Regions from separate parts of the Pseudomonas kulmbachensis genome, predicted to be linked through region 2. Evidence: riboswitches for the same ligand, from Rfam matches in the RefSeq annotation. Region 2 holds a riboswitch; the other holds the start of a gene.

Region 1 (3,409 bases), 2.1 Mb from region 2:
TGGCTGACCGACCTGTCGCGAACCCCCGCCCATGCCCGGGCCGAAACCGTGGCCGAACAACCGATGTTTCGCGATGCCTTGCGCCAACGGCGTTGCCTGATCCCGGCCAACGGTTTTTACGAATGGCGCGGCACTACCCGCAAACGTCCCTATTGGCTGACGCCGGGCGAGGGTTCTTCGCTGTTTTTTGCCGGTATCTGGGAGGCTTATCCCGTCGAAGGGCATGTGTGGCTGAGTACTGCGGTGATCACCCAGGCCGCCGCCAGTCAGCGCCGGCCATTGATTCTGGACGAAGCGGGCCAGCAGGCCTGGCTTGACCCCGAAACCCCCTTGCATGTTTTGCAGGCGCTGCTTGCCAGCCCGCAGACGCCATTGCGCGAACGGCCGTTGGCCAATCTGGTCAACGATCCCAAGCTCAATGCGCCCGAGTGCCTGACGCCGGGTTGAGATACGATGCGCACCATCTTTATGGAGATCTTTGATGGGTAAGTTAGCGGTAGTGTGCGCAGTGGGCGCCGGGTTGTTGCTGGGTGGTTGCCAGGCGGTGAATACCACCAATGGCGGCGCGGTCGGTGTTGAGCGCAAGCAGTACATGTTCAGCATGCTGTCGAGCCAGCAGGTTGACCAAATGTATGCGCAGTCGTATCAGCAGACTGTCAGCGAAGCGAGCACCAAGGGCGCGCTGGACAAAACCAGTGCTAACGCCAAGCGCTTGCAGGCGATCGCCAACCGACTGATTGCCCAGGCCCCGGCCTTTCGCCCGGATGCCGCGCAATGGAATTGGGAAGTCAATCTGATCAAGAGTGACGAGCTCAACGCCAACTGCGGCCCAGGCGGCAAGATCATCTTTTACAGCGGGATCATTGATCAGCTGAAGCTCAGCGATGACGAAATCGCCGCGATCATGGGCCATGAAATCGCCCACGCCTTGCGTGAGCACGGGCGTGAGTCCATGTCCAAGGCCTATGGCATCGAGATCGCCAAGCAGGGAGCTGGTGCCTTGCTGGGTTTGGGGCAGGACAGCATGGGGCTGGCCGATACCGTGGTGAACTACAGCCTGACCTTGCCCAACAGCCGCAGCAATGAAAACGAAGCGGACCTGATCGGCCTGGAGCTTGCTGCCCGTGCGGGTTACAACCCGAATGCGGCGATCACCCTGTGGCAGAAAATGGCCCAGCAATCACAGAACGCTCCGCCTGAATTCATGAGCACTCACCCGGCTTCCAGCAGCCGGATTGCAGCCCTGCAAGCGGCAATCCCGAAGGTGATGCCGCTGTATCAGCAGGCGCCGAAAACCCAGTAACGGCCAGGGCCTCACCCCAACCCTCTCCCGGAGGGTTAGGGTGAGGGCGCTTTTAAACCCAGCCGCTGATCGCCATCGCCTTGTACACCGCCACGACGGCCAGTACCACGAATGCGGTGGCTGCAAGACGGCGGATCAAGGTCAGCGGCAATTTGTCGGCCGCAAAGTTACCCGCCAATACCACCGGCACGTTGGCAATCAGCATGCCCAGGGTGGTGCCGATAATGACGAGCCACAGGTCCGGGTATTGCGCGGCGAGCATCACGGTCGCAACCTGGGTCTTGTCGCCGATTTCGGCAATGAAAAACGTGATCAGAGTGGTGACGAACGGCCCGTACTTGCGGGCAGTGCTGGCTTCGTCGTCGTCCATCTTGTCGGGCACCAGGGTCCACAACGCGGTAGCGGTAAAGCTCGCGGCGAGGATCCAGTGCAGCATTGCATCGCTGAAGAAGGTACTGAACCAGGCGCCCACTGCACCGGCTGCGGCATGGTTGGCCAGGGTTGCGACCACGATACCGGCGATAATCGGCCAGGGTTTGCGAAAGCGTGCGGCGAGAATGAGAGCGAGCAGCTGCGTCTTGTCGCCGATTTCGGCCAAGGCAACGATTGCGGTAGGAACGAGTAAGGAGTCGAGCATCATCAGGTGGTTTCCAGGGGCGGGTCGACACGGCTATGACACGTACAGCCTTCCCGCCCCGGGTAAGGTGTTCGTGTCATAGGTCTTGTCAAACCCCGGTCCGTCTGTGCGGACACCTGGGTCGCATACGCCATGGTCTGTTGACCAAGTATGTTGACGTATGCCGAATGAGCGTGGAGCTCAAGGGAGACTACTCCCCTAGGACGGAGCGGATTCTGCCTAGGCAAATCCGATCCGGCAAGCTCTTATTTGCCAATCACCTCAGCGACGCTTGGCACTGTAAATCCGAAAACCCTGACCTTCAGCCTTGACCGCACAGGCACCAAAATGCTCTTCGATCAACGGTTGATAGCGCAAGAAGCTGTTGGCCACAATTCGTAGTTCGCCACCAGATTTCAGATGTTTCACTGCTTTTTGCAGCAAGTTCTCGGTTGCCTTGTAATCGGTATGCACCCCGACATGGAACGGCGGGTTACTCAGGATCGAGTTCAGGCCCATAGGTGCTGCGTCGATACCGTTGCCGGTAATCACTTCGCCTTCCAGACCGTTGGCCGCAAGGGTCAGACGGCTACTGGCAGTGGCGAAGGCATCCACATCGAGCAAGGTCACAGTGTTGTGCGGGTAACGCCGCTTGACCGCAGCACCGAGTACGCCCGCGCCGCAGCCGAAGTCCAGCACGTGGCCGCTGGGCAGTTTGTCCAGATGTTCAAGCAGCAAGGCGCTGCCGCGATCCAGGCGACCGTGGCTGAATACACCTGGCAGGCTCACGATTTTAAGCGGGCCTTCGGCCAGCGGCAGTTCGTAATGTTGCGCGAGGTCTTCCAGTACCGGCACTTGCGGGGCGTTATCCACCGTCACTTGCCACAGTTGGCAATGGCGCGCGCTGTCGAGCTTGCGTGGTTTGCCGAACGGAACCAGTTGCTTGGACGCGCCTTCAATGCCGCCCTTTTTTTCCCCGACCAAAAATACATCGGCGCCGGGCAGGCGTGAGGCCACCGCCTTGAGCACGTAGTCACTCAGCTCCTTGGACTTGGGCAGAAACACCACAGCGGTGTCAAACGCCCGTTGCGGAATTTCGACACCGAACTGCACGCGTCCTTCAAAACGGGCGTCGAGCACGGCCTGATCACCGGCGTGCCAGCACCAGCCGTGGGCATCGGGCAATTCACTCAGTAGTTCGTCAGCCGGCAAGCCGACCAACAGCACCGAACCTTGAAAGTATTCAGGCTGACGAAGCAGTACTTCACTGCGCGGATCCATAATCTGCTCCTCAAAAAGGGGCGCAGTCTATCAACTGACGACTCGCAGCGCTGTACCGTTGAAGAACGCTTCGGCGTTTTGCGCCAGTTGGCCGACGATCCGCTGGCGAGCCTCGCGGCTACCCCAGGCGCTGTGCGGGGTAATGATCAGGCGCGGGATGTCGGCTGCCAGCAGCGGATTGCCGTCACGGGGCGGTTCGACGCTCAGCA
Region 2 (3,409 bases):
GTGGCTACCTGTTATGGAGTGACATTCCCAATCAGCGCATCCTGCGCTGGACCCCGGAGCAGGGCGTCTCGGTGTTTCGTGCCGCCTCCAACTTTGCCAACGGCAACACCCGCGACATACAAGGGCGATTGGTAACCTGCCAGCACGGCACCCGCAGCGTCACCCGCACCGAACCCGACGGCAGCATTACCGTGCTGGCTGACCAGTTTGAAGGCCGGCGCTTGAATTCGCCCAACGACGTAGTGGTGCACAGCGACGGTGGCATCTGGTTCACCGACCCGACTTACGGCATTCTCAGCGACTACGAAGGCTACCAGGCCGAGCCTGAACAGAGCGGGCGAAACGTCTACCGCATCGACCCGCACACGTTGCAAATTGCCTGCGTGGCTGACGACTTTGAACAGCCCAACGGCCTGGCGTTTTCCCCGGATGGGAAAACCCTGTATATCGCCGACTCGGCCCGTTCCCACGACCCGGATGCGGCGCACCATATCCGCGCCATACAGGTTGTCGACAACTGTCGCTTGGGCAGTTCTAGGGTTCTGACTCATATCGAGCCGGGCATACCTGACGGGTTGCGCATTGATGTCCAGGGTAATATCTGGACCAGCGCGGGGGACGGGATTCAGTGCTTTGATGCGAATGGGGTCATGCTGGGCAAGATCAAATTGCCGGAAAAAGTCGCCAACCTTACATTTGGTGGGCCGCGACGCAATCGGCTGTTTATTGCGGCCAATACCTCGCTCTACATGATTCATGTGGCTGTGGCGGGGGCGCAGGTGCCGTAACGGCACAGGGCTCTGGCGCAAGGCCAGAGCCCTGCAAGTGTTACACCGCGCTCAGATGCTCATACAGAATCGTGGCACCCACGATGATCAACACCACCCCGCCAACAATCTCGGCACGCTTGCCGACCAGGCTACCGAGTGCGCGTCCGAGCATGGTGCCGATGATCACCATGGTCATGGTGGCGAGACCGATGGCGGCTGCGGCCACCAGGATATTGACGTCGACAAATGCCAGGCCAACGCCGACTGCCAAGGCATCGATACTGGTGGCAATAGCTGTGACCACCAGAATCCAGAATCCGTGTTGCGACGGTTTGTCTTCGGGTTCGTCTTCTTCGGGCTTGACCCCGTTGTAGATCATGTACAGGCCCAGCCCCAGCAGCAGGGTGAAGGCAATCCAGTGATCCCATTGCGTGACGTAACTGCTGGCGGCCTGGCCGATGGCCCAGCCGATTACGGGCGTAATGGCTTCAATCACGCCGAAGATAAGGCCGGTGCGCAGTGCTTCGCTGAAACGTGGTTTGTGCAGGCTGGAGCCTTTACCGATGGCGGCGGCAAAAGCGTCGGTGGACATGGCAAAGGCCAGGAGAATCAGGGCAATTGGGTTCAATTCAGTCATCCAGTCGGGCTTGAGACAACGACATAGCACTGCGCGCCCGACTTCAGCACAGGTATGACGTTGGTCTCGCAAATCCAGACGGATGCTATGGCCACGGCAGGTTGCCGAGAATGTTGACCAGAGCGCCGCCACTTGCGTGACGGCCAGCTACTCCCCAAAGAGGGGGCGGACTATAGCAGCAAAATCAGAAAAAAAGCTGAAAGGCTAAATCTTGCCCAGGTTGATTCGTACTGTAGCCGCTGAGGAGAGTAGCGAGGCTGCGTTCGGCGACGAAGTCGTCGTGAAATCAGACGCTATGGTGTGTCAGTTGAGTCCGGGATTTAGGGTTTGCGACTGCTGCGCAGCCGAACGCAGCCTCGTGCTACTCGTCAGCGGCTACAGGGGTGGCGTATCGTCAGGCCGAGGTGCTGACCATGGAACCCGAACCACCTTTACCCTGAATTGTCAGCGCTTGTAGCAATGCTGCCGTCGCCTCCTGCAACGCCCCAACGGTCGCGGCCACTTGTGCCTGGGCGCCAGCCACTGCTGCCATCTTTGCCTCGGCGCTCATGTTGCTGGCCTGGATCTTTTGCAATTCCTGCATCTGCTGCTGCAGTTGTTTCTGCAGTTGGGCGATGTGTTTTTTAAGCTGCTTGACCGCGTCCGAGCTGTCATCACTGGTGTCAGCCGCTGGCGCCGCATTCGCGTCTCTGGATGCCCGCGGTTTCACCGGGTCGGTGGCTGCCGTGCTGGTGTCACTCACCGCGGTGCTGTCGGGGGCTTTGATGGTGGTCGTGCCGGGCGTGCTCTGAATATTCAGGCTCGATGCCAGGGGATTGATGCTGCCAACCATGTCGATTCGTCCTTTTGACTTTATGTCATTCAAGGCCATCGGCAGATCGCGCCGGTGCTTTAGTCAAAAAGGCAAAAAACAACGAGCAACCACTCATATGCTTATTCTATAAAAGTATTTAAATTAAATTTCTTATATCTATAAAGTCATATCCCTGCGTACAGGTCGACCAATCGACGCGCCGCACGAAATGAACCAGCACGGGACCTCCGTGAGTTTCTGATCGATTGGCGCGCCATTGGGTGTGCCCTGCGTGGGAGTGATTTATGTCTGCACCGTCTGCCTCTGCGATTGCCGTGAGCATCGCCCCTCAAGCCTTTGAAATCCGCCCGTTCAGCGGCGCAGTGGGTGCCGAGATTATCGGCCTTGATCTGGCATTGTCGATCAATGACCAGGACTTTGCGCGTATTCACCGCGCCCATCTGGAGCATCACGTGGTGGTGTTCCGCGATCAGCGCATTACCCCGCAGCAACAGATTGCCTTCAGCCGTCGCTTCGGCATTTTACAAATCCATGTGCTCAAGCAGTTTCTGCTGACCGGCCACCCGGAAATCCTGATCGTCTCCAACATTATAGAAAACGGCCAATCCATCGGTCTAGGCGATGCGGGCAAGTTCTGGCACTCCGATCTTTCCTATAAGGAGCTGCCGAGCCTGGGGTCGATGCTGCATGCCCAAGAGCTGCCATCCGAAGGTGGTGACACCCTGTTTGCCGATATGCACAAAGCCTGGGATGGCTTGCCGCAAGCGTTGCGCAATGCAGTTGAGGGCCGCTCGGCCGCGCACTCGTATACCGCGCGTTACAGCGAAAGCAAATTCGAAGGCAACTGGCGCCCGACCCTGACCCCGGAGCAACTGGCACAGGTCAGCGAAGTGGTGCATCCGGTGGTCCGTACCCACCCGGAAAATGGCCGCAAGGCGCTGTTTGTCAGTGAGGGTTTCACCACCCGTATCGTCGGCCTGCCCGAAGACGAAAGCCGTCAGTTGCTGGCCGAGCTTTACGCCTACAGCGTGCTGCCAGAGAACATCTATCGCCACCAATGGCAGCCCCACGACCTGGTGTTCTGGGACAACCGCTCACTGATCCATCTCGCTGCCGGATGCCCGAGCCATCTGCGCCGCAAGCTCTACCGCACCACCATTCAGGGCAATGCCCCTTACTGATCGTCCC

Evidence for each region. A riboswitch is a leader RNA that binds a small molecule or an ion and turns the genes downstream of it on or off. The one in region 2 is predicted to bind manganese.
Region 1: it holds a riboswitch for manganese, as region 2 does, so the genes downstream of both, U5A05_RS04375 (TMEM165/GDT1 family protein) here and mntP (manganese efflux pump MntP) in region 2, are expected to answer to the same signal.

The regions. Positions count from the first base shown of each region.
Region 1 covers NZ_OY817088.1:915,183-918,591, forward strand. The annotation lists gene U5A05_RS04365 (SOS response-associated peptidase) at 1-447, shown strand, start outside; gene U5A05_RS04370 (M48 family metallopeptidase) at 482-1,303, shown strand; gene U5A05_RS04375 (TMEM165/GDT1 family protein) at 1,356-1,940, opposite strand; yybP-ykoY riboswitch at 2,031-2,152, opposite strand; gene U5A05_RS04380 (class I SAM-dependent methyltransferase) at 2,202-3,200, opposite strand; gene U5A05_RS04385 (2-hydroxyacid dehydrogenase) at 3,231-3,409, opposite strand, start outside.
Region 2 covers NZ_OY817088.1:2,983,511-2,986,919, reverse strand. The annotation lists gene U5A05_RS13650 (SMP-30/gluconolactonase/LRE family protein) at 1-788, shown strand, start outside; gene mntP (manganese efflux pump MntP) at 829-1,398, opposite strand; yybP-ykoY riboswitch at 1,406-1,575, opposite strand; gene U5A05_RS13640 (hypothetical protein) at 1,802-2,239, opposite strand; gene U5A05_RS13635 (TauD/TfdA dioxygenase family protein) at 2,506-3,402, shown strand.